DNA from 3 places in the Blastochloris viridis genome. Region 3 is predicted to be linked to each of the others. Evidence: predicted binding sites of a transcription regulator. Region 3 holds the regulator's gene; each other region holds the start of a gene.
The links. The regulator LexA, encoded in region 3, represses DNA repair genes until DNA is damaged. The targets are predictions, from matches to a motif close to TGTTCNNNNTGTGTTCNG.

Region 1 (10,542 bases), 820 kb from region 3:
AGATTGGTGATGACGCCCTCGAACGGCTTTCGCGTCTCGTAGGCGCGCATGCCGTCGTCATAGGTGATGGTGACCGGCTCATCGCCCGAGCCGTAGAGGATGACGTCGCGCGCCTTCTTCGGCAGCTCCTTCCACGGCACCGTGACCTTGAACTTGAAATGACGGGCAAGGGCGTCGAGGGTCTGGCCGTAATAGGGGCTGGAGGAGCGCGACCACGGCACGATGGCGCCCTGGCGCAGGGTTTTCGCGGTGTCCGGCACCACGAGGTCGGGGTCGATGGTCTGCTCGGTGCCGATGCCGCCGCACGCCGGGCAGGCGCCGAACGGGTTGTTGAACGAAAACAGCCGCGGCTCGATCTCGGGAATGGTGAAGCCGGACACCGGGCAGGCGAACTTTTCCGAGAACAGGATGCGCCGGGGATCGGGCGCATCCGCACTCCCTCCCCCCTTGTGGGGGAGGGCTGGGGTGGGGGGTGTGCCGGCAGTGGACCTAGATTCGTCGCCCCCCACCCGGATCGCTTCGCGATCCGACCTCCCCCGCAAGGGGGGAGGTGAAGAATGGGACGCGGGAGCGTCCGCGAACTCGACGATCGCCAGCCCGTCGGCGAGCTTGAGCGCGGTCTCCAGCGAGTCGGCCAATCGCGAGGCGATGTCCGGCCGCACCACCAGCCGGTCGACCACCACCTCGATGTCGTGCTTGAGCTTCTTGTCGAGGGCCGGCGCTTCCGAGATCTCGAAGAACGCGCCGTCGATCTTGACGCGCTGGAAGCCTTTCTTCTGGAAGTCGGCGAGCTCCTTGCGGTACTCGCCCTTGCGGCCGCGCACGACGGGCGCCAGCAGAAAAAGGCGCGTGCCGACCGGCAGTTCCAGCACCCGGTCGACCATCTGCGACACCGTCTGGCTCTCGATCGGCAGGCCGGTCGCCGGCGAATAGGGCACCCCGACCCGCGCCCATAGCAGGCGCATGTAGTCGTAGATCTCGGTGACGGTGCCGACCGTCGAGCGCGGGTTCTTCGAGGTGGTCTTCTGCTCGATCGAGATGGCCGGGGAGAGGCCGTCGATCTGGTCGACGTCCGGCTTCTGCATCATCTCCAGAAACTGGCGGGCATAGGCCGACAGGCTCTCGACGTAGCGCCGCTGGCCCTCGGCATAGATGGTATCGAACGCCAGCGACGACTTGCCCGAGCCGGACAGGCCGGTGAACACCACCAGCCTGTCGCGCGGAATGTCGAGATCGACGTTCTTGAGATTGTGCACCCGCGCACCGCGGATCGAGATGATGCGGGCGGGATCGGGCTTGGAACGGGGCGCAGTCATGCGGGGGGTCTCGGTGGCAGCAAGAACTCAGACGCGTCCGCCGGCAGAGGTCGGCGGGCGATCGCCAAGTTTGCAGGAACAAAACGTGGACACACCCTAGGCCGGCGTACGCCAATATGCCAGACTGTGGGTGTGGTATTTTCGTCGGCGGCGCGGTGCGGGCACGGAATTATCATATTGGTGCTGGAATTCCTCGGCTTTCTGCTGGACGTGGTCGGGTATGGAACGACGAGGCTTCTTCTCCGCGTGTTCGCCCGCAGGTGCGTGCTAGTCGAGGATATCGGCAGTTCGCATCGCCGCTTCAATGCGTTCGGGTTTCGCGGCGTTGCCGGCCGTGGCCATGGTGACGATATCGGGCCGGGAATCCCAGTTGTTGCGCATCGCTCACCGCGCTAAGAACGTAACCGGAACGTCGTCGCTTGTGGACAGCAGCGGGGCCGGGGCAGCATCTGCGGGATGGCCGGGCTAGGGTGGCGGCACAGAACCCACAGCGGAAGGCACAAAAGCCATGGCGGGCAGCGTCAATAAAGTCATCCTGGTCGGCAATCTCGGGCGTGACCCGGAAGTCCGCCGGCTGAACTCGGGCGAGAGCGTGGTCAACCTCAGGATCGCGACCTCGGAAAGCTGGCGCGACAAGGCGACCGGCGAGCGGCGCGAGCGCACCGAGTGGCACTCGGTGGTGATCTTCAACGAGCAGCTTGCCAAAGTCGCCGAGCAGTACCTGAAGAAGGGCGCCAAAGTTTACATTGAGGGCCAGCTGCAGACCCGTAAATGGCAAGACCAGGCGGGGGCGGAAAAGTACACCACCGAGGTGGTGCTGCAGCGTTTCCGCGGCGAATTGCAGATGCTCGACGGGCGCGGCGGCGGTGGCGGCGCGGAGATCGAGGACAGCGGCGACTTCGGCCAGCGCAGCCCGCTGCCGGCCCGCGGTGCCGCCCGCCCGGCGGCCTCCGGCGGCGGCGGCAAGTATTCAAGCGACCTGGACGACGAAATCCCGTTCTGACGGGATCGGGGATGCAAAGAGGTCCGGAGGTATCAAGGTCCTTGGCTCGGGCCGCCAGCGTCTCCTTGCGTGAAAGTCGCTGAAGGAGGAAAGTACGCGCATCGGTTGTGGATAGCATTCCCCAGACGAGGCCGGGCGGAGTGATTGCAAAGCACGATGCCGAACCCGCAAGCGCCGCTCAGGGTCCTGCCCGGCGGCGGCGCGACGTTCCGCTGGCGTGGCTGCTTGCGCTGCTGGTGCTGGCGTCGATGGCGCCGCTGGCCACGCTCTGCACCTATACCGTGCTGCGCTGGGACGATGCCGAGCGGATCGAGGAGATCAAACGCGTCGGCGACGTCGCCCGCACCCTGGCGCAGGCGGTCGACCGCGAGCTGAGGGGCTACCGCGACGCCGCCGAGATGCTGGCGGGCTCGCGCTTGCTATCGACGCCGGACCTTGCCACGTTTGAGGATCAGGCCCGCACCATCGCCGGGCGTGCGGGCGGCGACTTCGTGCTGTTCGACGCGGCGTTGCGTAAGCTGTTCGACACACGCGAGCGGCCGGACACGCCGTCGTCGCCGTTCGCGGACAGCGAGGCGATCGCGCGGGTGTTCAACACCGGCAAGGCCGAGATCGACAATCTCGGCCCGGTCGCCGACGACCGCCAGTTGTCGTTTGGCGTCCATGTGCCGGTGGCCGGCCCCGACCTTGCGGTGCGCTACGTGCTGACGTTGGTGCCGCCCGCCGCCGCGATCCTCAACGTGGTGCAGCAGACCTACCGCCCGGCCGGCTGGTTCGCGACAGTGGTCGACGGCAACGGGCGCGTTGTGGCGCGGGCGTCGCGGCACGACGAGTTTTTTGGGCGCAGCGTGTCGGACAACCTCATCGGCCTGCTCACCGTCCGCCACCATGGGCTGGAAACGGTTGACATGGAGGGACGCCCGTCCGTCACCGCCTTCTCCCGCTCGAGCCTGTGCGGCTGGCACGCCATCGTCTGGGTGCCGAAGGCACTGATCGAGGTACCGAGCCGCGCGCGCCGCGACGCGGTGCTGGCCATGCTGGGGCTGACCACGCTCGTGTCGATCACGGCGGCGGTGGCCGCCGCCCGGTTGATCAACCGCTCGACCCGGCGGACGATGAAGGCGGCGCGGGCACTCGCGGTGGGAACCCCGGTGGCACCCGAATCGAGCCTGATCCGGGAGGACAACGTGGTGCGCGCCGCGCTGGCCGACGCCGCCCGCACCATCGCAGCCCGCGAGGAATCGCTGCGCGAAAACGCCCGGCGGATGAAATTCGTGATGCGCGAGCTGTCCCACCGCTCCAAGAACTTGCTGACGGTGGTGCAGTCGATGGCGCGGCAGACTGGACGGTACACCCAGGACCCCGCCGATTTTCGCGCCCGGTTCGACGACCGCATTTCCAGCTTGGCGCGCTCGCACGATCTTCTGGTCAAGCACGACTGGAGAGGCGCCACCCTGGCCGATCTGATCGATCGCCAGCTGACCCCGTTCGTGGAGACGTCGACCGACCGCATTTCGGCCGAAGGCCCGAACCTGATACTGCGGCCGGACGCCACCCAGACCATTGGCATGGCGCTGCACGAACTCGCCACCAACGCCTCCAAGCACGGGGCGCTGTCGACGCCCGGCGGTCGCATTCGCATCAGATGGGACGTTGACGGCGAGGGCACCGGTCGCCGCCTGCGGCTGATCTGGCAGGAGAGCGGTGGCCCGCCGGTGCATCCGCCGACCCATCGCGGATTCGGCCACGTCGTGGTCGAGCGCATGGTGTCGATGGCGCTGCAGGGCAGGGCGCAGATCGATTGGCTCTCGGAGGGCGTGCGCTGGGTGCTGGAGGCACCGCTGTTCGCCATCACCGACCAGCCCGCAGCCGACCAGCCGGGCGGCGCCCGCGGGTGAGGGACGCGTTGCGTCCGGCCCGAAATCGCAGCTGTCGCCGACCTGAGACCCGAGGCCCTGAAGCTGACCTTTCGCGGCCTCATGGTGTCTCGGCCTCATGGTGAGGAGGCTGCGAAGCAGCCGTCTCGAACCAGGGGGCCGACCTCGGCTCTAAAGTCTGCCTTCCTTCGAGACGCCCGCTGTCGCGGGCTCCTTGTAACTTGAATGCGCCGCGATCGGGTAAGCTACCGGGTGCGGTGACGGGTGGGAGACCGCTTGGCTCCTGGTCGCACGAGACCGCTCCTGAGATCGGCGCCCCACCCGTCGTTCCTTCGAACCTGGACAGTTGCCTGGGCCGCAAGAGCTCGATTCGGCAAGGTCGGCCGGCGGACGCCGTTCCTGGGCGGAGATCTCGCCGCGTTTCTGGGGAAGCTTGGCGCCGCCGCGTAGCGTCTCACGACGCTTTGAGATCGAACGGCCAAACATCGACGCAACGAATTGAGGATGGTGCGTTGCCGTGGGCTCATCATCCAATCCCAGGGCCGACATCGGCAAGGGAGGAGCCGATCACCTCACTCAGAACTGCGGATCAGATTGAGCAGGTCCTCTTCGGAGAGTTGAGCCGATGCATCGGCGCCTTCCAACAGTGCATCCGCGAGGTTGCGCTTGTGCCGGTGGAGCGCGACGATGCGTTCCTCGATGCTGTCCTTGACGATCAGGCGGTAGATGGTGACCGGGCGGCTCTGGCCGATGCGATGGGCGCGGTCGGAGGCTTGGTCCTCGACCGCCGGGTTCCACCAAGGATCAAGGTGGATCACATAATCCGCGGCGGTGAGGTTGAGGCCAAAGCCGCCGGCCTTGAGGCTGATCAGGAACATCTCGCCCGCGCCGGCCTGGAACGCCGCCACCCGCTTGTGGCGCTCGGCCTCGGGGGTCGAGCCGTCGAGATACTGGTAGGCGATCCCCTTGGCGTCGAGCGCGCCGCGGACCTTGCCGAGATGGCTGACGAACTGGCTGAACACCAGAGCGCGATGGCGGCCCTCGATGAGATTGTCCACGAGGTCCACGAACGCCTCCAGCTTGGCGGAGCCGATGCCGCTGTCCGCCGCCACCAGTGCCGGATGGCAGCAGGCTTGGCGCAGCCTGGTGATCTCGGCCAGGATATGGATACGCGTTCGCTCATCCCCGACCTCATCCAGCCGCTCCAGCGCGCGCTGCCGCAGCGCCTCGTAGAACGCGCGCTCCTCTGCCTCCAGTTCGACGAGGATCGTCTGCTCGGTGCGGGGCGGCAGCTCGCTAAGCACTTGCGCCTTGGTCCGGCGCAGGAGGAAGGGGCGCACCAGCGCCTTGAGCGCCGCCTTGGCATTGGCGCTGTTGTCGCGGCTGATCGGGGTGGCGAACCGCCTGGCGAACCGCTCGCGCGCCCCGAGCAGGCCCGGATTGACGAAGGCGAAAATACTCCACAATTCGTCGAGGTCGTTCTCGACCGGCGTGCCGGTCAGCGCCAGGCGAAACTCTGCCTTGAGCCGGCGGCTCGCCTCGGCGCGCCTTGTGTCGGGGTTTTTGATCGCCTGCGCCTCGTCGAGGATGGCCATCGCCCAGGAGATGGCGGTGAGCCGATCCTGCTCGCGCGCCAAAAGGCCGTAGGAGACGATCAGCACATCGCCAGCGCCGAGCCCGCCGATCACCGCGTCGCGGTTGTCGGATTCCACCAGCCGGACCGGCCGCAACGCCGGGGCGAACCGGTTCAGCTCCGCGTCCCAATTGCCGCAGACCGAGGTCGGCGCCACCACCAACATGGGCCCGGCGGCGGCCTTGGCTGTCATCACCGCGATCGCTTGCACGGTCTTGCCGAGACCCATGTCGTCGGCGAGCAGGGCGCCGGCGCCCCAGCGCTCCAGCCGGCTCATCCAGGCAAAGCCGTCGCGCTGGTAGTCGCGCAACTCGGCTGCGAAACCGGGAGCAAGCGTCGGCTCCCAGCCCTCGGCCTCATCAAGGCGGCGGACGAAGTCCTTCCAGCGTGTGTCCGCCTTCACCGACGCTGCGCCATCAAGGAGGTCGCGCACGGCGACGCCCGCCGCATTGGGAATCTTCAACCCGTCGCCGAGCCGGCTGAGCCGCTCCAGCTGCTGGCGAAATTGGCGGTCCAGCGCAATGAAGCCGCCGCCGTCCAGCGGCACGAAACGGCCCTGCATGTTGTCCAAGCGGTCGAGGAGGTCTTTCAGGTCGAGCACCAGGTCGTCATCGACCGCCACCGTTCCGCTCACCGAAAACCAGTGTTCCATCCCCTTGACGCTGGCCTTGAAGCCTTTGGCCGAGGCCACGCCCTTGAGCGACATCTTCTGTCCTTCGGGCCATTCCATCGCCGGGGACGTTGGCAGCGATCGCAGCTCGCCGAGAAACTCCAGGCTGGCGACCAGATCATCGAGCACCCATTCGGGGCCGTCGCCGCCAAGGCTCGGGCAGGATTCACTGAGGGTCGCGGCCAGGCGCCGCTCCGCCTCCAGGTCGCGACGCACGCGCAAGGTGCCGGCATTGATGAACCGCCCGCCTTGGCCCGGCAGGAAATGCGGGCCATGAGCGCCTGCGGGGCGAACCACCAGAGCGACCTTGAGGCCCTCGCCCAGTGGGGAGAGCCGCACCACCGGGCTCGGGTCGCCATCGGTCGCTGCGGCGTCCTCGATCTCGGCAGTCTCGATCCGGATCGGCAAGGCAGGCGCCGTAAGGCGGGCCAGCGCCGAGAGCCGTTCGCGCGCGGAACTCGGGATCGCGACGCCCTTGGCCGACAAGATGGATGCGGCTTCAATGGCGCCGGCATCCACCACCACCACCCGCCACCGCCCCGGAGCGTCGATTTCGATGAAGGCGCCAGGATGCGCCGCCGCGTGGGACAGCGACAGACGGAACCCGGTTTTGTCCGAGGCCAGCACCAGCTCCGGCCGCCCCGCGATCAAGTCGACACTCTCGGCCGGCGAGCGGGCGTCGAACACGCGGGGATGGCCGATCAGGGCCGGCAGCATACTGTCGGCGTGGCATTCGAAGACGTCGCGGTTGTACCAGGACTCCACCGCACGGCGGATGGCGCGGCAGGCGCGCCGGTCGAACTCGTCGAGATAATCGAGCGCCGGATCGCCCTCGCGCAAGCGCTTCAACGCCACAGCCCGCCCTTGGCTCCAGCCGCGCGCCTTCAGCGCCTGCTCCACCGGCTGGATCTCCCGCGTGTCCGGATTGACGAGCCAGACCAGCCGCCTGGTTTGGGCGCCTGGCGCCGGCTCGGCAGGCCGTGCGGGCGCCAGCATCGCCTCCAGGCTCTCCAGCGCGCGCTCCCACGGTGCCTTGGCCTTGATGAGCGTGAGAAACCGGAACGCGATCTCGTTGTCCGGCCGGTCGAGCCATGTGCGGTACGGCACCGGATCGGGGCCGGCGTGCTCCAGCGCCTCCGCCAGCATGGTCGCCGGCAGCGCCATCGAGCTCTCGACGGCGCGAAACAGCGGCATGAATGTCGTCACAGCACGGCGATGAACCTGTTCCGGATCGATGAGGGCGGCTGCGACGGCCAGAAGACCCGTGCTCACCGGTGGCGGGTGCGGTGTCATGCCGACCAGCACCAGGCCGGCTTGCACGGCCTGCTTCGCTACGGTTTCTTTGTTGCGGGTCAGCTCAAGCAGGCCGCGCAGCGCGAACAGGCCGACATGGCCTTCCTTCACCTCGGTCAGGGCTTCGATCTCTGGTTGCAGCGCAACGTCGTCTGCCGCCAGCAGCGCGCAGACCTGCAACAGGCCGACATAGCCGGGCAGGCCGCCTTTTCGTTTGCGGTTGCTCTTGCGGTAGAGCTTCAGCGCCTCGGCAAACAGCGCGACCGCCGTTTTCGGGTCCCCTGTCAGCAGCGCGCGGGAGGCGCGGAACGGGAACGGCAGATCGGCGGGGGTGTCCTTGGGGAGGTCGGCGAGGGTTTGGTCGAGGCGGCCAAGCTGGCCGGTCAGAAGATCGAAATCCACCATCTTGGAAAAGGCGACGGCGCGCAGCCCCGGTTCCCGGTGGCAATGCTCCATCAAGGACGGGTAATCCGCCCCCAGCCCGGCGCCGATCCACCGGTTGGCCTTGGCGGTGAGGATCGCGCTTTGGAACACAGGAAGACGCGAGGCCAGCCACTCCGCCCCGACCTCGACGCCGGCGAAGTGCTGGTCGAAGATCGACGGGGCATCGGTGTGAAAGAAGGTACGCCCATGTCGCTCGATCGCGCGCTGGAACTCGTCCCCGTCATTGAGCAGCACGGCGAGCCGCTGCCACCGCAGCGTGCTGGTCTCGATCGTCCTGTAGTCCCAGCTGCGCCCGCCGTCCTGGCCCAGGGTCGCGTGGATGGCGGCCATCATCGCCGCGCCATCCGGCGAGTCGATGACTTCCACCGCCAGCCTGTGGATGATGCCCGGCACACAAGCGAGGTCCTCGGTGAGCAGCTTCTTTTCGCGCAGCGCCTCGAGCACCGGCGTCAGCGTCTTGCTGGTCCATGCGGGTTTGCTGGAGCTCAACCGGTTGAGGCAGTTCATGAAGACGTTTTTGCCCGTCGCAGGGCCGATCAGCGCCTTGAGGCGGAGAATGGCGCGCTCCTGCGGCCCAAGGGCGGCGAAAATTGAGGCGAGACGGGACACGGAAAAAAAGGCCTCGTGTTCAAACGGTCGCGAGGCTATCGCCACAAACGACTCCCAGCAATGGGACGATCGTGGCCGCGGAACTCAAGCGGCAAATCCACTCTAACCGACGTCGGCGCAGCCCCTCGGCCCGTCCTCGACAGGGGCGCTGGGGTGGCCCAAGCGCGCGGCGGCAAGCGCGCGGCGGCAAACGCAAGGTCGGCGAGGTGCGGCCTGACCATGATGGCATGCTTGGTGCGGTCGCCGGTATGGACGCCGGTGATCCAGTTGTGCTGGTCGGTGACGAACGGGCGCTCCCACACTTCCGGCCGGCCGGGTCGCTCGCGCACCACGAGGCGAAGATCTTCGGCGAGGTCCGGCTCATCGGGCGGGCCGACGGCACGCACGGCCGCCAGCGGGTCGGCTGCCTCGATGATACGCCGCCGAGGGTCGGCGCCTCGGCCGCCTCCCGCACCGCCAGGGCGAACGTGATATACCGCGACGCCGATGAAATCCCCTTCGCCAACTGATGTCGGCGCAGGCGCGCAGGACGGATTCCTTCGGAGACGCGGTATACCAACGACGGCGGCAGACGGCCGTTGGTTCCGATCGCAGATTTTCGTGAAGCTATTGATTTCAGGTAAGAAAATCTGCGATCTTCAACGGCGCCATGCGTCAGCATCCGGGGCCGTCGGTATCAGCCGTCAGAACCAGCCCTGCTAGGCCGACAGGGAATACCAACCCGCGCCAAGAAAACCGAAAAATCCATATCCTTCGGAGTCGCGGAATATAAGCTGCTGAAATCGTTGGCGACCCCGGCAGGGCTCGAACCTGCGACCCGCAGCTTAGAAGGCTGCTGCTCTATCCAGCTGAGCTACGGGGCCGGCCGGTCATGCGAATTCCCGCCTCAGGAGCAGGAGCTTCGCCGTCCGCTCGCCGAGGTCCCGCCTCGAACGGGATGAACGGCGAAGCTGCTTCCTCTCATCAAGACGACACCGTGCGGAAACCGCATCAGTGCGTCCAGCGCTCGGGGCGCTGGACGCTGAAGTTGTCCGAATACGAGTATTTGCGACGGGCCGGCTGGTTCGGCTCCGCCACATGGTAGGCGATGCCTCGCTTCTGGCAATAGGCCACCGCCTCGTCGCGGGTGGTAAACCGCAGCCGGACCTGCGGCTGGGTATCGCTGGTCGCGGTCCAGCCCATCAGCGGCTCGATGAACCGCTTCTCAGATACGAAATCGAGCACCCAGTCCTTGGTCCTGGCACGGCCGGACTGCATCGCCGTGCGGGCCGGTTTGTAGATACGCGCCACCATGCCTCTATCCTCGCCTGACGAGCGGCCGTTTGGTCGGGGCGGCCGGACTCGAACCGACAACCTGGAGCACCCAAAGCTCCCGCTCTACCACTTGAGCCACGCCCCGGTGCAAACCGACGCCGCCGCGAATATTGCAGCATGCTTCCGGATACACGCCCGGATGGCCGGCGGCAAGGTCACCGCCCGCCGATCAGGCGATGGCCGACCTGGTCGCCGACCGTGATCCCGAGCTGCTTGGCGCTGCCCGCCGGCAATTCCAGCACGAACCGCACCGGGCCGCCCGACGGAATGTGCGCCGTTGAGCGTGGCGTGGTCCGCTCGGCAATGCTGAGGATCTCGCCGTTGCGGCGGATGAACAGCATATCCAGCGAGATATAGGTGTTCTGCATCCACATCGTCACGTC
Region 2 (10,542 bases), 280 kb from region 3:
AAATCTCACACCGCCAAGGCGTCGCCGCGGCGCAGCGCCGCCTCCGCCGCGGTGGAGGGCCGGCCGTCAGGCTCGGCCAGCACCAGCGGCGGCCGCAGCGACAGCGGGGTGCGGCGGCCCTTGCGGGCGCGCACCAGCACGCGGCTGGCCGGCGCGTCCGGCCGCGGATGCACCGGTACCACCTCGACCGCGCCCCAGCGGTCGCCGAGGTCGGCCAGCACGCCGGCCAGCGCGTCGGCGCGGTCGATCAGGGTCAACGTGCCGCCGGGCTGCAGCAGCCGGCCGGCGGCGGCGATCCAATGACAGCGCGGGCGGTCGGGCATGTGGGCGCCGCGCTTGCCGGCATCGGGCGAGGCGGCGTGGCGGCTGGGATCGAGGAACGGCGGGTTGCACAGCACCTGGTCGAAGGCGCCGGCGGCCGGCGGCCCGTCGGCGCGGCCGACCGTGGCGACGTCCGCCGCCACCACCGTGACGCGACCGGCCAGGCCGTTGCGGGCGGCGTTCTCCCCCGCCAACGCAGCGAGGCCGGGGTCGATCTCGACCAGCACCATCGACAGGCCGGGAACCCGCGCCGCCACCGCCAGACCGGCGGCGCCGACCCCGGCGCCGAGGTCGACGGCGCGCTCGCCGGGCAGCGCCGGCACCGCCGCCGCCAGCAAAATGGCATCGTGCCCGACGCGATGGCCGCGCGCCGGCTGCAGCAGCCGCAGCCGTCCGCCGAGCACGGCGTCGTCGGTGGTGGCGTCGGTCATAACGGTCTGGTCGCGGTCCGCGGACGGGTGGAGATGGTCGCCGCCGTCAACGCCGGGCGCGGCGACGGCGGCTGCGGCCAACACCTAGACCATTTTCCGCGCGGGTGGGATCCGGGCAGGCGCAACCGGCCCGAAATTGGCCTCAGAAACTATGCGCACTACGCGCCACGGCGCCGTTCCGTCTGGCGTCCAAGGCCGGCCGACCCCATTGGGGACCTTGCGCCATGGTCCGACAACCAGCGAGGCCGCGTTCCGCCCCCAATCTTTCGTCCCTTCGCCTGCCGCGACAGCCGTCCCAGCCGTCCGGCGGTGCGGCCCGAGGCCGGCCACAGCCGCGCCCGCGGCTCAATTGCGGCGGGCCGCCGCAACCATGTCCTCGAGCGCATTAAAAATCCGCTCCGCGCCCGACTGATCGCCGAGTTCGGCGAGGTGCTCGGCGATACCGAGCATGTGATCGGCGGCGTCGATCAAAAGCGTCCGGTCATGGGCCGCGATCATTTCGGCGATCGAAACCAGACGGTCGGATGCCGACAGTTCCGATGAAGTCGTTTCTGAAAACATGTCCCTCGAGCTCTTGGCGTGACGTTAGATGAGCTTCGGCCAGGGGCGGGGCGCCGTGAGCGCGGCCTGTGCCCGAAATAGCATCCCGCGTATATCAACGCCAGAATTTGACGATTGTTTCGTGCCTGGTGGTTACCTTACGGCTACCTTCGCCAATTCGGCTGTCGAAGCGTCAATTATAAACGTTTTCTGACGTCGCGCGCTGTTGAGAATAATCCAAAATACCAACCATTACACGGCCGCCGCGCCATAGGACTGACCGAACCTAGCCGCCGTGCTGCACGAACGCCCGCGACCGCAACAACCCAACCTTGCGGCCTAGCCTTGAAAGCAACCTGTGATCTGCCATGGCGCCGTCGGGATGGCGGCCGACCGCGTCATAGAGGCGGCGATGAACCAGCAGGCCCTGCTCCGGGCGGACGCGGCCGCGCACCACACGGGCGACGCTGGCCTGCCACTCCGCCAGCCGCGGCAGGGCGCCATCGGCGTCGACGGCGTAGCGGAACGCCGCAGCCGCCGCGGCAACCGAACCGCGACGGCCGGCAGCGGCCGCAAACGCCTCGACCGCGGCGCCCCAGCCGTCTTCCAGCACGATGTCCGGCCGCAGGAACAACAGCCAGTCCGCCCGCGCCTCGGCGGCCGCCCGCCTGAGCCGGACGCCGAGATCGCGCGCCGCCGGGTCGGCGATGATGGTGCAGCCGGCGGCATCGGAAACCGCTACGGTATCATCGTGCGAGCCGCCGTCGGCCACGACAACGTCGCGCAGCACGCCGGTCGACACCGCCGGCACCAGCGCGGCGAAACACGGCACCAGCGTGCGTTCGTTGTTGTGGGTCGGGATGATGACGCTGATCACGGCGCGCTGCCTCTCGGTTGCGGGTCCCATCTAGCCAGGATCGCGGCGGAGGGCCACCCCGGCCCGGCCACGCCGCCGCCACCGCCCGAATGGATCGCCCAGGCGCCCGCTCAGCCGCCGCAGCGCAGCCCGCCGCTCAAGCGCCGCTCTGTCGCACCACAGTACCGCTTGCGCGCGGTCTGCTCTCCGTTTGTTCTTTGTTTGTTCGAAATTCCGCGTTATGATTTCAATATGAACCGAGTCGCCCGAAAGCGCCCCGCCGAGCCGGCCTGGACCAACGATCTGGCCATCGACAGTGCGCGCGCCCAGCGCACCAGCCTCGACATCGACCGCCGCCGCGGCCGCGGGGCGGCGAGCAATCCGAGCGGCCGGTTCGAAGTCCAGGCGCGGACCGAGATCGACGACGGCTGGCAGTCGCTGGACGACCTGCCGCCGTTCCGAACCGAGGTGATCGAGGAGAAGGCGCGGCGCATCATCACCCGCAACGACTCCCCCGACATCGGCTTCGACCGCTCGATCAACCCCTATCGCGGCTGCGAGCACGGCTGCGTCTACTGCTTCGCTCGGCCGAGCCACGGCTATCTCGGGCTGTCGGCGGGGCTCGATTTCGAATCCAAGCTGTTTGCCAAGCCCGACGCGGCGGCGCTGCTGGCGCGCGAGCTCCAGGCGCCCGGCTACCAGGCCAAGACCATCGCGCTTGGCACCAACACCGACCCCTACCAGCCGATCGAGCGGCACTACCAGATCACCCGCGGCATCCTTGAGGTGCTGGCACGGGCCGACCACCCGGTCGCCATCGTCACCAAGTCGGCGCTGGTGCGGCGCGACATCGACATCCTGGCGCCGATGGCGGCGAAGGGCCTCGCCAAGGTGGCGATCTCGCTCACCACCATGGACGGCCGTCTCGCCCGCACCCTGGAGCCGCGCGCCGCGGCGCCAGCGAAACGGCTGGAGACCATCAAGGCGCTGGCGGCAGCGGGCATTCCGGTCACCGTGCTGGTGGCGCCGATCATCCCGGCCCTCAACGACGGCGAGATCGAGCGCATCCTCGACGCCGCCAAGGCGGGCGGCGCCGGCGAGGCCGGCTATGTCATGCTGCGCCTACCGCACGAGCTGAAGGATTTGTTCCGCGAGTGGCTGGTGCAAAACTATCCCGACCGCTATCGCCACGTGCTGTCGCTGGTACGGGAAATGCGCGGCGGCAAAGATTACGACCCCGAATGGGGCAAGCGCGGGCGCGGCGAAGGCCCCTATGCCTGGATGATCGGCCGCCGCTTCGAGACCACCTGCGCCCGCCTCGGCCTCAATCGCCGATCGTTCAGGCTGCGCACCGACCTGTTCGTGCGGCCGCCCCGTCATAACGAGCAGCTGTCGCTGTTTGGCGACCTGCCGCTGATGCGGTTGCCAGCCGGTCGGCGTGACGCGGCATGACGTAGCTGCATTCGGTATCGTACGGATGAGGCCCGCCGCGCATTTGATGCGCGGCTGTCACCACCGACATCCGGCATTGTCGGCGCATGCGCCGAATGCGGGGCGGTGCGCGCGGGTGGCTGCGGGCAGCGTTGCACGGGCGACGGCGCGGCACATCCCTGAATCGTCCCGGCGTTGGCGTGCCCCTGCCGTCGCTGGACACGCGATCATGAACCGTCCCGCGCCGGCGCCGAGCGCGCGCGCAGCAGCGCGCCGCCGCAGACAATGCGGCCGCGACGTTCAACTCTTTTTTTACCCTGATGCCGGCATGATCACGACGTTGCGTTGCGTCGCGTCACCCGAGTACCAGTATGCGTCAGTTGCGTCGCGGGACGTCCGCTCAGGCGTCCCGCTTTTCACTCGACTCCTCCGCCGCCATCGAGAGCCATCTCGATCGCATTCACGTCGGCGACAGCATCCCCATCCTCGCCGGCATGCCGCCGGCGTCGGTCGACGTGGTGTTCGCCGACCCGCCCTACAATCTTCAGCTCGAAGGCGCGCTGAAGCGTCCCGACGAAAGCGTGGTCGACGCCGTCGACGACGACTGGGACAAGTTCGCCTCCTTCGAGGCCTACGACGCCTTCACCCGCGCCTGGCTGCTCGCAGCGAAGCGGGTGATGAAGCCGACCGCCACGCTGTGGGTGATCGGCAGTTACCACAACATCTTCCGGGTGGGAGCGGCGCTGCAGGATCTTGGTTTCTGGATTCTGAACGACGTGGTGTGGCGCAAGACCAACCCGATGCCGAACTTCCGCGGCACGCGCTTTCAGAACGCCCACGAGACCCTGATCTGGGCGGCGCGCGACAAGTCGGCCAAAGGCTACACCTTCAATTACGAGGCGCTGAAGGCCGGCAACGAGGACACCCAGGTCCGCTCCGACTGGACCATCCCGCTTTGCACCGGCGCCGAACGGCTGAAGGACGCCCACGGCCGCAAGCTTCACCCGACCCAGAAGCCCGAGGCGCTGCTGGCGCGGGTGCTGCTGTCGTCGTCGAAGCCCGGCGACGTCGTGCTCGACCCGTTCTTCGGCTCCGGCACCACCGGCGCGGTGGCAAAGCGGCTCGGCCGCCGCTTCGTCGGCATCGAGCGCGACGCCGGCTATGCCGCCGCGGCCGAGGCCCGCATCGACGCGGTGACGCCGCTGCCGGAGGCCTCGCTGGCGCCGTTCGCCACCAAGCGCGATGCGCCGCGGGTTGCGTTCTCGGCGCTGATCGAGCGCGGGCTGCTGCAGCCCGGCGCCACGCTGACCGACAAGGACGGCGACTGCGAGGTGCTGGTTCGCGCCGACGGCACGGTGGAATTCGGCAAGGTGGTAGGCTCGATCCACCGCATCGGCGCGCTGGTGCAAGGTGCCGAAGCCTGCAACGGCTGGACGTTCTGGCATTACGCCGATGGTGGCCGCCTGCGCGCGATCGACCATCTGCGCGCCATCGTGCGGCAGGAGCTCGCGGCGTAGCGGACGCCGCGCGGAGGCTCGAGGTGGTCGTGGCCGGGCATCGTCCCGGCCACTGTCGTTTTTGCGGCGATCGCTGCGATCAGGCCAGCGCGCGCGAGGCGTCCTTCACCTTGCGGGTCGAGGCCTCGACCTGCCGCGTCGCGCCGGCGATTTCGTTCATGCCGCGGCTGATGATGTCGACGCCCTCGGCGGCAGTGCGCATGTTGTGCGACATCTCGCGCGTCACCGCCGACTGCTCCTCGACCGCGGTGGCGATGGCCGAGGAAATGCCGTTGATGGTCGAGATGGTCGAGGTGATGCCCTCGATGGCCTGAACCGCCTTCTGGGTGTTGCCCTGCACCGCGGAGATCTGGTTGCCGATCTCCTCGGTGGCCTTGGCGGTCTGGCTGGCGAGGCTCTTCACCTCCGAGGCCACCACTGCAAAGCCGCGGCCGGCTTCGCCCGCCCGCGCCGCCTCGATGGTGGCGTTGAGCGCCAGCAGATTGGTCTGCGAGGCAATGGAGTTGATCAGCTCGACCACCTCGCCGATCTTCTGCGCGGTGGTGGCGAGGCCGGCGACGATGCCGGTGGTCTCCGAGGCCTGCCCGACCGCCTTTTCGGAGATCTCGCGGGCGTGCGTCACCTGCCGGCTGATCTCGCCGACCGAGGCCGCCAGCTCCTCCGCGCCGGCCGCCACCGCCTGCACGTTCGCGGTGGTCTGGGTCGAGGCGCTGGCGGCGGAGGCGGCCTGCTCGTTGGCGCTCGACACCGCCTGCATGATCTGGCCGAGATCGCCGTCGATCTCGCGCTGCACCGTGGCCCGCCGCGTCTGCTCCTCGACCTGCGCGGTGATGTCGGTGGCGAACTTCACCACCCGGAACGGCTTGCCGTTCAGATCGAGAATGGGATTGTAGGAAGCCTGGATCCACACCTCGCGGCCACCCTTGCCGATGCGCTTGTATTGGGCGGCCTGGAACTCGCCGCGCCGCAGCGCCGCCCAGAACGCGGTGTAGTCGGCGCTGGCGCGACCGGCCGGCTCGACGAACATCGAATGATGGCGGCCTCTGATCTCGTCGAGGCTGTAGCCGAGCGCCGCCAGGAAATTGGCGTTGGCAGCGAGGATGGTGCCGTCGAGGTCGAACTCGATCACCGCCTGGGCGCGGTGGATGGCGTCGAGCTGGCCCTGCACCTCGGCGGCGGCGAGCTTCTGCGTGGTGACGTCGGTGGCAATCTTGAGCACGCACACCGGCTTGCCGCCGCGGCCGAGCACCGGATTGTAGGAAGCCTGGATCCACACCTCGCGGCCGCCCTTGCCGATGCGCTTGTATTCGGCGGCCTGAAACTCGCCGCGCCGCAGCGCCGCCCAGAACGCGGTGTAGTCGGCGCTGTCGCGATAGGCCGCCTCGACGAACATCGAATGATGGCGACCCTTGATCTCGTCGAGACTGTAGCCGAGCGCGGCCAGGAAGTTGGCGTTGGCTTCGACGATGGTGCCGTCGAGATTGAATTCGATGATCGCCTGGGACCGGTTGAGCGCCTCAATGCGCCGGGCGGCTGCGGTGCGGAAACCGAGGGGGGTCATGGCGTAACTCCGGCTTGGGGTATCTTGGTTTCATATAAAACAATTCGTTAAATTACAGTCACCGAAACCGCGCTTTCTGATCGTTACGGCAGCCCAGGGACATAACCCTCGTCCGAGAAGCAGTAACCTTGCGTCAGACTACGTTACGTAAACTCCAGGACGCCCGTTATATTTGACGCGATTCGATTACGTCTCTGTTACTTGAGGACGCGCGGGCGCTGCCGGCGGCCCAGCATGAATTCAACCCTTGATTTACAAAAATAGGCTTCTGCCTGTATTTCCCTGCGGCGATCGCCGCCGCGTGGCCCGGAAGCGGATCGATCCGCGCACGCCGCCGGCACCGGCTCGGCGCTGCCCCGCTGGCGGCGCAAACGGCCGCGGCATCGTTCCGGTGCCGGCCGAGGTCTGCGCCGCCGCCGTCATCCGCCGGCGTGGGCGGCGATCTTTCTCATCACCGTCGGCAGGCCGGCCTGGCCAAGGCCACCCAGCGCCTGCCACCAAGCGCCGGCGGGGGCCGGCGTGTCGGCCGCCACCTCGCCGGCATAGACCGCCAGCTCCAGCTCGAAATGGGTGAAGCCGTGGCGGACGACGCCGGGCAGCCGTCGCAGCCGCACCTCCAGCGGCACCGTGGCCGGCGGCGGCGCGTCGAGGTCGAACCCGGCCTGCCACGCCGTGCCCGGCACCTCCGCCATGCCGCCGAGCAGGCCCTTGGCCGGGCGGCGGCGCAGCAGCACCTCCGCCCCGCCCCGCACCAGCCAGAACGCCGCGCCGCGGCGCAGCGGCCGCACCGCCTTCGCCGCCTTGCGCGGAAACGTCTCCTGAGTGCCGTCTGCCCGCGCTGCGCACGGCGCCAGCCACGGGCACAGCGCGCAGGCGGGCGCGCGGGGGGTGCAGACGGTGGCGCCAAGGTCCATCAGCGCCTGGGCGAAATCGCCCGGCCGCACCGACGGCACCAGCCCGGCGGCGAGCGCCCGGATCGCCGGCTTGGCCGCCGGCAGCGGCGCCTCAAGTGCGAACAGCCGCGTCACTACCCGTTCGACATTGCCATCGACCGCCGCCGCCGGCCGATCGAACGCGATCGCCGCTATGGCCGCCGCGGTGTAAGGGCCGATGCCGGGCAGCTCGCGCAGCCCCGGCTCGGTGTCGGGAAAGCGGCCGCCGCAGCGCTCCGTCACGGCACGGGCGCAGGCGTGCAGGTTGCGGGCGCGGGCGTAGTAGCCGAGCCCGGCCCAGCGCCGCAGCACCTCCTCCACCGGCGCCGCCGCCAGCGCCTCAACGGTGGGAAACGCCGCAAGAAAGCTGGCGAAATAAGGCCCGACCGCCTTCACCGTGGTCTGCTGCAGCATGATCTCCGACACCCACACCAAGTAGGGGTCGGGCGCCTGGCCCGGCTCGGCTCGCCACGGCAGCCGGCGGCGATTGAGGTCGTACCAGGCCAGCAGATCGGCGGGATCGGGCGGGGGACTCTTTTCGCGGCGACTCGCGGATGGTAAAGGATACCTAAACATCATGCGGATGTCATAGATCGCCGCCCGCGCAATCCAAACCTCAATGGCCAAACCACGCCGTCTGCGACCGCTCGCCGACCTGATCCCGGATTCGCTGGGCGAGGCCGCGCGCGCCCAGGGCTTCGCGGTGATCGAGATCGTCACCCACTGGCCGGAGATCGTCGGCGAGGAACTGGCGTCGGCCAGCGAGCCGGTCAAGCTGGTGTGGCCGCCCAAGGACGACCCCGATCGCCGCGGCGCCACGCTGGTGGTGCGGGTCGAGGGCACCCACGCGCTCGACCTGCAGTTCACCGCGCCGGTGGTGATCGAGCGCATCAACCGCACCTTCGGCTGGGCCTGCGTCAGCCGCCTGTCGCTGAAGCAGGGGCCGGTGACGCCGAGGGCGGTGCGCGCGCCGCCGCCGCCCGAGCCCGACCCCAGGCTGGTGGCGGAGGAGCGCGCCCGGCTCGACGCCATCGCCGACGACGGCCTGAAGGAGAGCCTGGCGCGGCTCGGCGCCTTCGTGCGCGGCAAACGCTGAGGCATCCGGTTGCGAGCGGCAGGTGGCGCAACCGATGATGTGCTCGCGCCTGCTGCGGCGGGTTACCCACAGCCGCCCACAGCCGGTTGACGAAGGCGTGAACTGCGGGGGTCGCAACCTTGCCACGGTCGGCCGATCACGCTACCCGAACTGGAAACCGATGGAGAGTGAGATGTCCGTGACGCGCAGATCGATGATGGCGGCCGGCGTCGCCGTGCTTGCCCTCGGCCCGCTGGCGCCGCTCGGGTTGCTGCCGGCCTCCCCGGCCGCGGCGCAGAGCTACAGCGCCGCCGACCTGCTCGCCCCCGGTCCGCTGCCCGACAAGGTGCTCGGCAAGGCCAGCGCGCCGGTGACCATCATCGAATACTCCTCCCTCACCTGCTCGCACTGCGCCCACTTCCACGCCGAGGTCTATCCCAAGCTCAAGTCGGCCTATATCGACACCGGCAAGGTGCGGCTGATCCTGCGCGAGTATCCGCTCGATCCGGTCGCCGCCGCCGGCTCGATGCTGGCGCGCTGCGCCAGCGACGACAAGTATTTCCCGCTGGTGGACGCCCTGTTCGCCAGCCAGAAGGGCTGGGCCTTCACCGAGGACCGTTACGGCGGCCTGCTGCGCATCGCCAAGCAGGCCGGCTTCACCAAGGACCGGTTCGACGCCTGCCTGAAGGACCAGAAGCTCCTGAGCGACATCGAGGCCTCCCGCAAGCGCGGCTCGGACGTGCTCGGCATCAATTCGACCCCGACCTTCTTCATCAACGGTGAAAAGCACGTCGGCGGCATGACCTTCGAGGAGCTGTCGAAGATCCTCGATCCCCTGGTTCGCTGACGCTCGAGGTGAGCGATGAGCCGGCGCGGGCCGGCTTTACGCTCGACAGGGATCATCGCGTTCGACCGGTTCGGCGGCGGTGGCAGGCGGCGACCGGAGCGGATGCTGGCTCGGGCCGAATGGCGGCTCGCGGCCGGAGGGGTGCATGAAGTTCACGCGGCTGCGCCTGATCGGGTTCAAGACCTTCGTCGAGCCGACCGACGTGCCGATCGAGCCGGGCCTGACCGGCGTGGTCGGCCCCAATGGCTGCGGCAAGTCGAATTTGGTCGAGGCGCTGCGCTGGGTGATGGGCGAGTCCTCGCACAAGGCGATGCGCGCCAACGACATGGAAGCGGTGATCTTCTCCGGCACCAACAGCCGGCCGCCGCGCAACGCCGCCGAAGTCCTTCTCACCGTCGACAACGCCTCCCGCACCGCGCCGGCGGCGTTCAACGAGCACGACGTCATCGAGGTGTCGCGCCGCATCGAGCGCGACGCCGGCTCGGCCTACCGCATCAACGGCCGCGAGGCGCGCGCGCGCGACGTCACGCTGCTGTTCGCCGATGCCTCCTCCGGCTCGCGCTCGCCGGCATTGGTGCGCCAGGGCCAGATCGCCGAGATCATCAACGCCAAGCCCTCGGCACGCCGCCGCATCCTGGAGGAGGCCGCCGGCGTCGCCGGCCTCCACGCCCGCCGCCACGAGGCGGAAATCCGCCTCAAGGCCGCCGAGACCAATCTGGACCGGCTTGGCGACGTCATCGGCCAGATTTCCGGCCAGATGGACGCGCTGAAGCGCCAGGCGCGGCAGTCGGTGCGCTATCGCGCGCTGTCGGCGGAAATCCGCAAGGCCGAGGCCGGCCTGCTGCACCTGCGCTGGATCGAGGCGACCAAGGCGCTCGCCACCGCCGAGGCGTCGCTGCGCGAGGCCGAGCGCGCCGTCGCCGAAAAGACCCGGCTGCAGGCGGAGGCCGCCAAGGACCAGGCCATCGCCGCCCACACCCTGCCGCCGCTGCGCGACGCCGAGGCCAAGGCCGGCGCGGCGCTGGCGCGGC
Region 3 (10,542 bases):
TTGATGAACTCGCCATACCCGCAGGCGATATCCAACACGGTGGCATCCGGCGTAATGTAACGGCTGAAATAATGTTTGCAAATGATGCGCCAGACTCGGTTTCTTTTTTCAAGACCGGTATTGGAAAAGCGGAGGCGGTATAGGCTCGCGAGATCTGTCATCGAAATTCACTTTGTTGCTTCAGCTATCTGGCGCCCGAGCCGGATACTCTCGGCGACACCGCGGTCCTCTGGATAGTAGTAGCAGGTGTCGGCAACCTGAAGTCCGGCGATCGGGGTCGCGATCGCGGGCAGCGTGTCCCGGAACCGCGGCCCGCACACCGGCTGGGCATGCTTCAGACGGCCGACTTTGCCGGCGATGAGGTCGCCTGCGGTCAGCGCCGGGTTGACCCGGCGGACGGCGGCGAACGCCTCGGCGACGAACTGTTCGTCGCGCCATGCCCATTTCGGGTGCGTCGCCGGCATGTAATAGGGAGCGTAGACGATGCGCTCAGCGGTCGGGCGCAGGTTCGAGAATTCGATCAAGCCGGGAATCTCGATGTCCGGATCGACGATATTGATCCAGAAATGCTTCGAGACCGCGCGCCGCAGCTTCAAGATTACGCACACGACGCCGATGTTGCGGATCGCGGCGTAGCGCGCGCGCCAATCCTGCGGCAGGTCGGGCACGAGGTCAGGCACCAGCGGGATCGGGACCGTGCTGATCACCGCATCGGCCGGAAAGACCCGCGAGCCGGCGAGGACGCTCGCGACCCGTCCGGACGCCGCCATCACCCGCTCCGCCGGCGCACCGAGGTGGATGCGGCCGCCGCGCGCTAAGATCGCCGTCAGCAGCGCATCGACCAGCGTTTTCGAGCCGCCGTCGACATAGCCGAGTTCCTCCTGGAATATCGAGCGCCGCGACCGGCCGATGCGCTTCACCCGCGTCGCGATCCACGATGCCGACACCGCGTCGGCAAACTCGTGGAACTTGAGGTCCATCAGTCGCCGCCAAAGCGTGTCGTACACCGCCCTGCCCGAGCCGCGCTCGATCCATTGCCGCGCCGTCAGCGCCTCGATCGGCGCGAAATCGTGCGCGCGCGTGGTCAGGAACATCTGCAGCCCGGTGCGAAACTTCGAGAGGATGCCGAGGTGCGGAAACGCCAGCAGCGCGGCCGGGCTTCCCCACCGATGAACCTTGCCGTTGATGAAATAGCCCATCGAGGTCGGAACCCAGCGCATCTTGTCGCCGATGCCGAGCTCATTCATCAGCGCAAAGGTGGGCGCGTCCGATTTGCAGACGAAGTGGTAGAAGCGCTCGATCGACAGGCCGTCGAAATCGAAGTGAGCGGCCATGCCGCCGGGCTCGCTGTCGGCCTCGACCACATCGACGGTGTGTCCGAGCTCAAGGGCACGGTGAGCGGCGGCAAGACCCATCAGGCCGGCGCCGAGAACGACGATGCGCGCCATGGCTCGCTCCGCTGGAATCAGAAATCGAGGACGATGTTGGAATAGGCGGGATCGAGAAAGGTCTCTTCCAGCGCCCGCCGCAACGGCGTCGCCGGCACGTTGAAGATCCCCGGCCAGTCGATCACCGGAAACGTTTCGGGAATCACCAGCGCCTCAAGCTGGCGGGTCGTGAACGGCGGGTTGCTGTCGAGCCGGGCGTAGAGCCAAAGCAGCGTCCAGAACACGGTATAGGGGATGTGGACGAGCCGCGCTCTCGGCTTCACCACGGCGTGGATGTCCCGGATCAGCGCGCCATATTCGATCTGCTGCTGGCCCGAAATGTCGTAGCAGCCGGTGCGGGGATGGTCGATGCAGGCGGCGATGATCGCAGCGAAATCGCCAACGTAGAGCGGCTGCCGGACGAACCGTCCGTCGCCCGGAATCGGGAACACCGGGGTGCGGTCCATGAAGCGCCGCAGCCAGCCGAGGTGCTTGCGGTCGAACCACCCGAACATCAGCGTCGGCCGCAGCACCACCTGCGGATTGCCGGAGGCGGCGACCAGCGCCTCCTGCTCCCTCTTGGTCTCGGTGTACCAATCGACCGCGGTGGAATTGACCACGGACGAACTGATGTGAACGAGCCGTCGCCCGCCGCGCCGCGCGATCGCCTCAAGCAATCGCTCGGTCGCGACCACATTGTTGCGACGGAACTCCTCACCGTCGAGCCCGCCGATCTGGGCGTGGCCGACCACGACGACGTCGGTGTCGTCGAGCGCATCCTCCCACGCCCCACGCTCGGACAGATCGGCGTGGATCACCTTGAGCGAGGGATGAAGCGCGCCAAGCCGCGCGGTGTTGGAGGGGTGCTTGTCGATGCCGACGAGTTCGCAGTCATCTCGCCCGGCCAGCCGCGCGATGAGATTTTGCCCGACCAGCCCTGCCGCGCCGGTGATCAACACCTTCATCTTGGTCAGAGCCTCGTGCGATGGATCAGCGTGCGGGGCAGCGCCTGCACCACCCACATGATATATCTCCAGAAGCGTGGCGTGTAGACGACGGCGCGGCAGCCATCGATGGCGCGAACGATCTCCGCACCGACCGCACCGGGTTCGGCCCACAGCGGGCCGCCGCGCGGCAGATGCTCGGTCATCGCGGTGCGCACGAAGCCGGGACGGATGTCGGTCACCGCGATTGCGCTCGCATGCAGCCGGTGGCGCAAGCCTTCGAGATAGCGCTGCAACCCGCCCTTTGCCGCACCATAGATATAATTGCTCTGCCGGCCGCGATTGCCGGCGACGGAGGTGATCACCGCCAGCGCGCCATGGCCCTGCGCCTCGAACCGCGCGGCGAGTTGCTCGCACAGCAGCACCGGGCTGACGAGATTGAGGCCAATCGCGGCAATGAGCTGCGCCGGCTCCTTCTGTGCCGCGACCTGGTCGGGCAGCGAGCCATAGGCAACCATCGCAACGTCGAGCCCGCCGAACGCGGCGAACGCCTCGCCCGCGGCGGCGATGGTCCGATCGGGCTGGGCAAAATCGGCAGCGACCAGTTCGACCGCCGCCGCACCTCGCGTTCGCAGATCTGCCGCTGACGCCTCAAGTGCAGCGCGGTCGCGGCCGATCAGCACCAAGCGAGCGCCGCGACCGGCATAAAGCCGCGCGACGGCCGTCGCGATCCCGGACGTCGCGCCAAACACCGCGACCCGCGTCGGCGTGTCACTCGCCATGCCCAGCTCCTTTCGATCGGAAGCGGAGCCCGCAGGCGCGCAACTCCGATCCGGCAAATTTGCCAACGGCGTCGGATGCTGACGCATGGAGCCGTTGAAGTTCGGGTGGAAACAGAGGGTGAAGCCGCCCGGCGGCGCCGCTTTTCCACCGCACGTCAGGACGCCGCCGGACCGATGATGCCGACGCGGCGCGCAAAGCCCGATGCGGCCGCCGGATCGATGTGCGGCTTGAACGCCGCCAACCCGGCATAGCCGTCTCGAAACGTGTTTGCGGTCATGACGCAGTCCTTCGCCGGATAGAGCCGCCCGCCGGCGGCGACCGTGATCGTCTCAAGGCGGGCGAGCAGTGCGCGGGTGGAATCGCCCCGGTCCGGAAAGTCCAGGGCCAGCGTCGCACCCGCCATCGGAAACGACAGAATGCCGGGCGAGGGCAGATCGCCGAAGGTCTTCAGCACCGCGAGCATCGAGCCCTGGCCAGAGGCGGCGACGGCGCCGAGCATGTCTTTGATCGCCTCAGCGGCGACGGCCGGCGGCACGACACACTGGAACTGGAAAAACCCGCGCGGCCCATAGAGCCTGTTCCAGCCGCCGATCGCATCGAGCGGGAAAAATACCGGCTCATATCCGCCAACCGTTCGCTCTGAGCGCCGCAGGCTCAACTTGCGCCAATAGAGCGCGTTGAAGGCGCGCAGACCGAGCCCGCCGACGAGCGAAACCGGCGGGCGGACGGGAATGGTGATGCGAGGCTGCAGCGGCGGCGGCGGCGAGCCCGCTCCGGCACGATGCCGTGCACGGCTGAATATGCCGCGCCCGAGGCTGCGCCCGGTCGCCAGGCAATCCACCCATGCGGCGGTGTAGTCCCACGCCTGATCGGCCTCGGCGGCGAGCGAGAAGAATTCATCGAGCCGATCGAACCGGACATCCTCGGCCTCAAGCGCCGTTCCCTCGACGCGGCGAAGCTGGATGGTCGCGCGCAGCACCAGGCCGGTGAGCCCCAAGCCGCCAATGGTCGCGCGGTAAAGCGCGGCGTTCTCGGTCGGCGAGCACGAGACGACCTCGCCGTTGCTGCGCGCAAGATCGAACGACAGCACGTGACGCCCGAACGTCCCGAACCGATGGTGGTTCTTGCCGTGGACGTCATTGGCGATCGCGCCGCCGACGGAAACGAAGCGGGTGCCCGGCGTCACCGGCAGGAACCACGCCCCGCCGGTGTCGTCGCTTCGGCAAATGCTGGCGAGAATGTCGGCGAGCAGCACCCCGGCTTCGCACGTCAGACGTCCGGTGGTGCGGTCGAAATCGACAAAGCGGTCGAGCGAGCGACAGTCGATCAAAGTGCCGCCGGGGTTGAGGCAGACGTCGCCGTAAGAGCGGCCGTTTCCGAAGGCGAGAACGGAGGTGCCGGGGCTGGCATAGCCGCGACGCGCGGCATCAACGCTCGCCGGCCGGATGGCGCGCACCTCGGCGGTGGCGTGTGCACCGCCGCCCCAGGCCGCGTAAGACACCTTCGGAGCCGTCACGGCAGCCACGCGGCCACCAGCAGGACGGCGGAAATGGCGGCAAGCCCGAGCGAAAACCGGTCCTTGAGCGCAAACACCACCGGATCCTCGTTCATCCGCTCGTGCACCGTGATGTGCCACGTGCGCAACGTCCACAGCAAGATAACCGGCATCAGCCCCCACAGGAGTTCTGGGCGACTGTAAAGCCCGCTGGGATAGTGTTCGTTTATCAAATAGATCGTCACGATCACGATTGCCGCAAAACCGGATGCAACGCCGGCGGCGAGCACAAGCGGAAGGTCTTTCGCGGTATAGCCACGGGATACCACCTTGTCCCCGCCTTCACGCACCACGCGCGCGAGCTCGGCGTAGCGTTTGACCAGGGCAAGGCCAAGGAAAAACAACATCGAAAACGTGAGGAGCCACGGCGATGCCGGGACGGGCAGCAGCGCGGCGCCAGCAAAGACCCGCAATGTGAAGAGGCTCGCCAGCACGAAGACATCGACGATCGGCATCTGCTTGAAGACGAGACTGTAGGCAAGCGTGATAACGAGATAAGCGACCAATGATGCCGCGGCGGCAAAAGGCAGCGCCAGCGACAATGCCATTGCGACGACCACAAGGATCGCCGCGACGACAGCGCCGGCGTGAGCCGAGATCAGACCCGCAGCGATCGGACGAACACGTTTGCGCGGATGGTGGCGGTCGGCTGCGATATCGAGAAGATCGTTGACGATATAGGTCGCCGACGCCAGGATTCCGAGGGCGAGAAACAGGATCAGGCTCCTCGCCGCGATCACGGGATCAAGCAGACCAAGACTCATGGTCGGGGCGACGAACACCAGGCTGTTCTTGGCCCAGTGCCGAATTCTCAGCGCCCGCACCCACGTTCGCAGGCCCGCCCGCCGTTTCTCGAACCGCGCTTCCACCGCGGTCTGCGGGCCAACCATTTTTTCCAGACGACCGGTCTCGCCAACGAGCACAACGGAGGACGCGGCGCGAAACAGCGGTCCGTCGACCTCGGCATCGCCCGCATAGGCGAACCGATCCCCGAAAGCCGCGCGGATCGCAGCCAGCTTTCGGGTCCCCCGCAGGTTTTCCCGACCATCGGAGCCGTGGACGACATCGAACAGGCCGATATGCGCGGCGACCGCGTCGGCAATCGATTGATCCGCTGCGGTGAAAAGGCCGATTTGGCGCCCGGCCGACGCCTCCTCCTGCAAGTACCGCAGCAACGGCTCATTGTAGGGCAGGCTGGCGGCATCCAGCGCGGTTTGGTCTGCGACATGACGTTTGAATGCCGCGCGGCCAGCCCGAAGGTGGAACAGTGCTTTGATCGCAGCGAGCCAGTCCTGCCGCACCGTTCCAAGAAACGACTCGTGAAGAGAATCGACCCAGATGAGGGTACAGTCGAGGTCGACCGCCAGCGGCGGCCGTTCTTCACATTCATCTTCCAGGACAAGGGTCTGCGCGAGTTCCATTATCCCAAAAGCCTCCATCTACTGATGAACGGAGGCGGGCTTGGAATTTATGGGATGGCGGAGCCATGCGACTGCGGGGCCGCGGCCCGGATCGTCTCCGTCCTGCCGAACACTGTCGACCGGCGACGCCTCGAACACACCGCGCTCGATTGCAACCGCTCCCTCAAGCATGTTCCGCGCGCGCGAGGGCGCTTGCTGTCCGGCGTGGCCGCGGCCTTGAGCCTGGCGCCCGTCCGCCGCGCCACCCCCCGCAACGTCATCAGGCCGAGCGCAACTCTGCCAGGGGCCATCCAGGCCTAAACGTGCGGCGTCGATGCCCACCCCAGACTGTGCGTCTGGACAGATTCCGGCAAATCGATCCTGGCAAAGCTCAGGCAAATCCCTGAACCCTCTGAATGACACGGAATACGGGCGACAGCACCTTACGCAACCAATTCCACATATCGAAAGTTGCAACGAAATACAACACTGGAGACCAAGATATCCAGGGCGATCGGGTGAAGAAAGGGGTGACAAAGGCCTGAAGTGCTGAATCTGTCGGTTCCTCCGATTCGGATGCGGAGGATGGGCGATGGAGCCAGCGGAACCGGACTTTGCCGCGCTTGGGGAAGCTCTTGTTTTCCTGGACTATTTCAAGGACATGCCCGACCCGCGCCAGCGCGGCAAGGTGATGTACTCGCTGGAGGAGGTGCTGCTGCTGTGCCTGCTGGCGGTGCTGGCCGGCGCCGAGACCTTCGTCGACATCGCAAGGTTCGGCGAGACGAAGCTCGACCTGCTGCGCCGGTTCCGCACGTTTCTCCATGGCACCCCCTCGCACGACCACCTCGGCGACATCCTCGCCACCCTCGATGCTGCGCAGTTCCAGCGTTGCTTCGTCGCCTGGGTGGCGGCGGTGACCGGGGCGCCCGCAGACGTGATCGCCATCGACGGCAAGACGCTGCGCCGCTCGGCTAAGAGGGACGCCAAGGCGGCGGTCCACATGGTGTCCGCCTTCGCGGCGCGCCAGCGCCTGGTGCTCGGCCAGGTCAAGGTGGCCGACAAGTCGAACGAGATCGTCGCCATCCCCCAACTGCTCGCTCTGCTGTCGATCGAGGGCGCCATCGTCACCATCGACGCCATGGGCTGCCAGCGCGCCATCGCCGCGCAAATCCTCGCCCAGAAGGCCGACTATGTGCTGGCCCTGAAAGGCAACCAGGGCAGCTTGCGAGAGGACGTCGAGCTGTTCGCCGCCGAGCAGAAAGCCAATGGTTTCAAGGACACAGCGATCAGCCGCCATCACAGCGTCGATGGCGATCACGGCCGCATCGAGACCCGCACCACCACGGTGATGCACGACGTGGCTTGGCTCCGAGACCGTCACGATTGGCCCGGCCTGACCAGTGTCGTCATGGTCGAAAGCATGCGCGAGATCGGCGCCAAGTGCGAGCAGGAGACCCGCTTCTACATCGCCTCGCTGGCGTCCCCGGCCGACCAGCTCGGACCCGTCATCCGCAGCCATTGGGCGGTGGAGAACAGCCTGCATTGGATCATGGACATGGTGTTCCGCGATGACGACTGCCGCGTCCGCACCGATCACGCCCCCGCCAATTTCACCACCCTCAAGCACATGGCCCTCAATCTCATCCGCAAGGCCCCGGGCAAGGATTCTCTCCGCCTCAAGCGAAAAGTCGCCGCCTGGGACGACGACTTCCTCGCAAGTCTCCTGGCAGCGTGATTTTTCACCCGATTGCCCTGCCAAGATATCCCGGCCAATCACAAATTCTGGCCGGCGAGACGATCGGCGGCTGATCAACGACGACGTGATCAACCGCCAGCAGAATCTGGCCGGCAACCGCAGCCGGTCATCTAAAATCGCTCTTTCCAACAAGGCGTTCAACGAGGCTGTTTCCTCGGAGCAGCCACCGATCGGAACGAGCCGGGTTGCCGCGCCCGGCTGTCGCTTGTCAAAATTCGCTCGCACAACCGATGCCACGTCTGCGGAGGTTGAACGTGATCCCGCCGTGATCGTCCGGCACCGGCAGGATGGCGTCGCCGGACCGGGCGGCGCCTCCAGCGACAAAGATTACGCTCTTCACGTGGCGTTAACGGGTTGCGGAACACAAAAGGAACGTATAGGGTCCGTTCATGATTTGTTTCGACCTGCCGGGCCGGCTCTAAAGAGCCGCCTCCAGGATGGATTTTCAACGTTCAGTTCCGTCGCGGCCGAGACGGGCTCGAGGCCGGGAAACCTGCATGGCGAATACGCCTTGCGAGGCAAGAGGCGCCGATGCTCACGCGAAAACAATATGAACTGCTCCGGTTCATCCACGAGCGACTGACCGAATCTGGGATCCCGCCGTCCTTCGACGAGATGAAGGACGCGCTCGACCTCAAATCGAAATCGGGCATCCACCGGCTGATCACCGCGCTGGAGGAGCGCGGCTTCATCCGCCGCCTGCCCAATCGCGCCCGCGCTCTGGAGGTGATCCGCCTCCCCGACGGCGTCGGGCCGTCGCCGCCGCGCCGCGGCTTCGCCCCCGGCGTGATCGAGGGCGGGCTCGGAAAGGTGCGGCCACTGTCGGAGGACGACAGCGGCCGCTCGGTGCCGATCCCGGTGATGGGCCGCATCGCCGCCGGCACGCCGATCTCGGCAATCCAGACCCGCAGCCACGTCATCAACATGCCGCCGGACATGCTGCCGACCGGCGACCACTACGCGCTCGAGGTTCGCGGCGACTCGATGATCGAGGCCGGCATCCTCGAAGGCGACCTGGTGGTGATCAAGAAGTCCGACTCCGCCGACACGGGCGACATCGTCGTCGCGCTGATCGACGACGAGGAAGCGACACTGAAGCGGCTGCGCCGCAAGGGCGCCTCGATCGCTCTGGAGGCCGCCAACCCGGCGTATGAGACCCGCATCTTCGGGCCGGACCGGGTGCGCATCCAGGGCAAGCTGGTCGGACTGTTCCGCCGCTATTGAGCCGGCCCCTCGGCCGACAACTCGGCAGCATCCGACGGCTCGGCCTCCTCGGTGGCGACAGCGGCGGGAGCGGCGACGGCCGCCGAGGAGGCCGGCTGCCGGTGCGGTGACGGCGATGCGGCGGGGTCGGCGCGGACGGCCCAGGGCCGCTCGCGCGCGCTGTCGCGGGCGGGCTCGAACCGCCAGCCCGCCGCCGTCCGGCCAAGAGCGAGGGCGCCGGTTTCATATAGCCGGGCGGGATCGATCCGCACCGCCGCGCACGCCATCGCCACGCTCGCCCGCGTCACCACCACCGCCGCCTTGGCGCAATCCTCCTCCAGCGCTGCGAGCGTGGTGGGCACCGCCACCGCGGCACCATCTTCAAGTCGCGCGATACAGCCCTCGCGGTCGCAGGCAAAGCCGGCAGCCAGGCCGGGGTCGTTCGGCGCGCGGCGGTCACCGTCGGCGGCGAGCCAGATGCGGGCGGCGAAGCGGTCGGCCCCAGCGTTCAGGATCGACAGCCGGCCGTCAGGGCCGCGCACCGCCACCATGCGGCCGCCAGCCTCCACCAGCACGTCGGGCCGGCTCGGGGCGCCAAGCGCCACCGCCAGCGCCAGGGCCGCCACCGGCAGCGCGGCGAGCCGCAGCGGGCTGACCGGCAGCAGGCCGACCAGCAGCGCCGTCACCGCCAGCAGCAGCGGGCCGTCGCCGAACGCCGCAAGCCGCGCGTCGGCCCCTGGCAGGCCCGCCACGAACGTTGAGACGTCGAGGGTGCGGGCGACGCCCCACCCCATCAGCAGCCACAGCGGCCGATCGAACCCGAACGGCAGCAGCAGCACCGCGCCGACCCCGGCCGGCATCACCACCCCGGACACCAGCGGCGTCGCCATCAGATTGGCGAGCAGGCTATAGGGCGACAGCCGGTGGAAATGGGCGGCGGCGAACGGCGCCGTCGCCAGCCCCGCCACCAGCGCCGCCAGCGCAAGACCCACCGTGGCGAGGCCGAGCCCGCGCACCACCCGCTGGACGGCGTCGCCGTCGGCGAAACGCCGGCTGGGCGCCCAGCGCTCGTAGAAGGCGATCAGCGCCAGCGTTGCCGAAAACGACATCTGGAAGCCGGGGTTGAGCACGCTTTCCGGCATCGCGATCATCACCGCCAGCGCCGCCGCCGCCAGCGTGCGCAAACTCAACGCGGCGCGGCCGATCAGGACGCCGGCGAGCACCAGCCCAGCCATCAGGAACGCCCGGGTGGTCGCCACCTCGGCCCCGGACAGCAGCCAATAGGCCGCCGCTGCGGCTATGGCCGCCGACGCCGCCCATTGTTTGATCGGCCGCCGCACCGCCATGCCCGGCACCAGCGCCAGCGTGCCGCGCACCACCACCAGCACGGTGGCGACCACCGCCACCATGTGCAGGCCGGAAATCGAGATGATGTGGTAGAGCCCGGACACCCGCAGGCTGTCGTTGGTGCTCT

Region 1: a site for LexA is predicted at 1,391-1,408, ahead of uvrA (excinuclease ABC subunit UvrA). Genes of this name have one in related genera too.
Region 2: a site for LexA is predicted at 2,361-2,378, ahead of BVIR_RS12995 (PA0069 family radical SAM protein). Genes of this name have one in related genera too.

What each region holds. Positions count from the first base shown of each region.
Region 1 is NZ_CP012946.1:1,854,703-1,865,244, reverse strand. It holds gene uvrA (excinuclease ABC subunit UvrA) at 1-1,316, opposite strand, end outside; gene BVIR_RS08260 (single-stranded DNA-binding protein) at 1,825-2,319, shown strand; gene BVIR_RS08255 (sensor histidine kinase) at 2,460-4,217, shown strand; gene BVIR_RS08250 (DEAD/DEAH box helicase) at 4,769-8,845, opposite strand; gene BVIR_RS08245 (hypothetical protein) at 9,073-9,354, shown strand; tRNA gene BVIR_RS08240 (tRNA-Arg) at 9,632-9,708, opposite strand; gene BVIR_RS08235 (ETC complex I subunit) at 9,836-10,138, opposite strand; tRNA gene BVIR_RS08230 (tRNA-Pro) at 10,169-10,244, opposite strand; gene BVIR_RS08225 (DUF192 domain-containing protein) at 10,315-10,542, opposite strand, start outside.
Region 2 is NZ_CP012946.1:2,960,245-2,970,786, forward strand. It holds gene BVIR_RS12980 (tRNA1(Val) (adenine(37)-N6)-methyltransferase) at 6-833, opposite strand; gene BVIR_RS12985 (hypothetical protein) at 1,098-1,250, opposite strand; gene BVIR_RS12990 (glycosyltransferase) at 1,579-2,169, opposite strand; gene BVIR_RS12995 (PA0069 family radical SAM protein) at 2,401-3,600, shown strand; gene BVIR_RS13000 (site-specific DNA-methyltransferase) at 3,951-5,096, shown strand; gene BVIR_RS13005 (methyl-accepting chemotaxis protein) at 5,176-6,657, opposite strand; gene mutY (A/G-specific adenine glycosylase) at 7,077-8,216, opposite strand; gene BVIR_RS13015 (DUF721 domain-containing protein) at 8,209-8,685, shown strand; gene BVIR_RS13020 (DsbA family protein) at 8,858-9,511, shown strand; gene BVIR_RS13025 (chromosome segregation SMC family protein) at 9,657-10,542, shown strand, end outside.
Region 3 is NZ_CP012946.1:2,679,277-2,689,818, forward strand. It holds gene BVIR_RS11705 (class I SAM-dependent methyltransferase) at 1-161, opposite strand, end outside; gene BVIR_RS11710 (NAD(P)/FAD-dependent oxidoreductase) at 168-1,448, opposite strand; gene BVIR_RS11715 (NAD-dependent epimerase/dehydratase family protein) at 1,466-2,392, opposite strand; gene BVIR_RS11720 (SDR family NAD(P)-dependent oxidoreductase) at 2,398-3,153, opposite strand; gene BVIR_RS11725 (FAD-binding oxidoreductase) at 3,309-4,655, opposite strand; gene BVIR_RS11730 (UbiA family prenyltransferase) at 4,667-6,130, opposite strand; gene BVIR_RS11740 (ISAs1 family transposase) at 6,702-7,844, shown strand; gene lexA (transcriptional repressor LexA) at 8,397-9,089, shown strand; gene BVIR_RS11750 (ComEC/Rec2 family competence protein) at 9,083-10,542, opposite strand, start outside.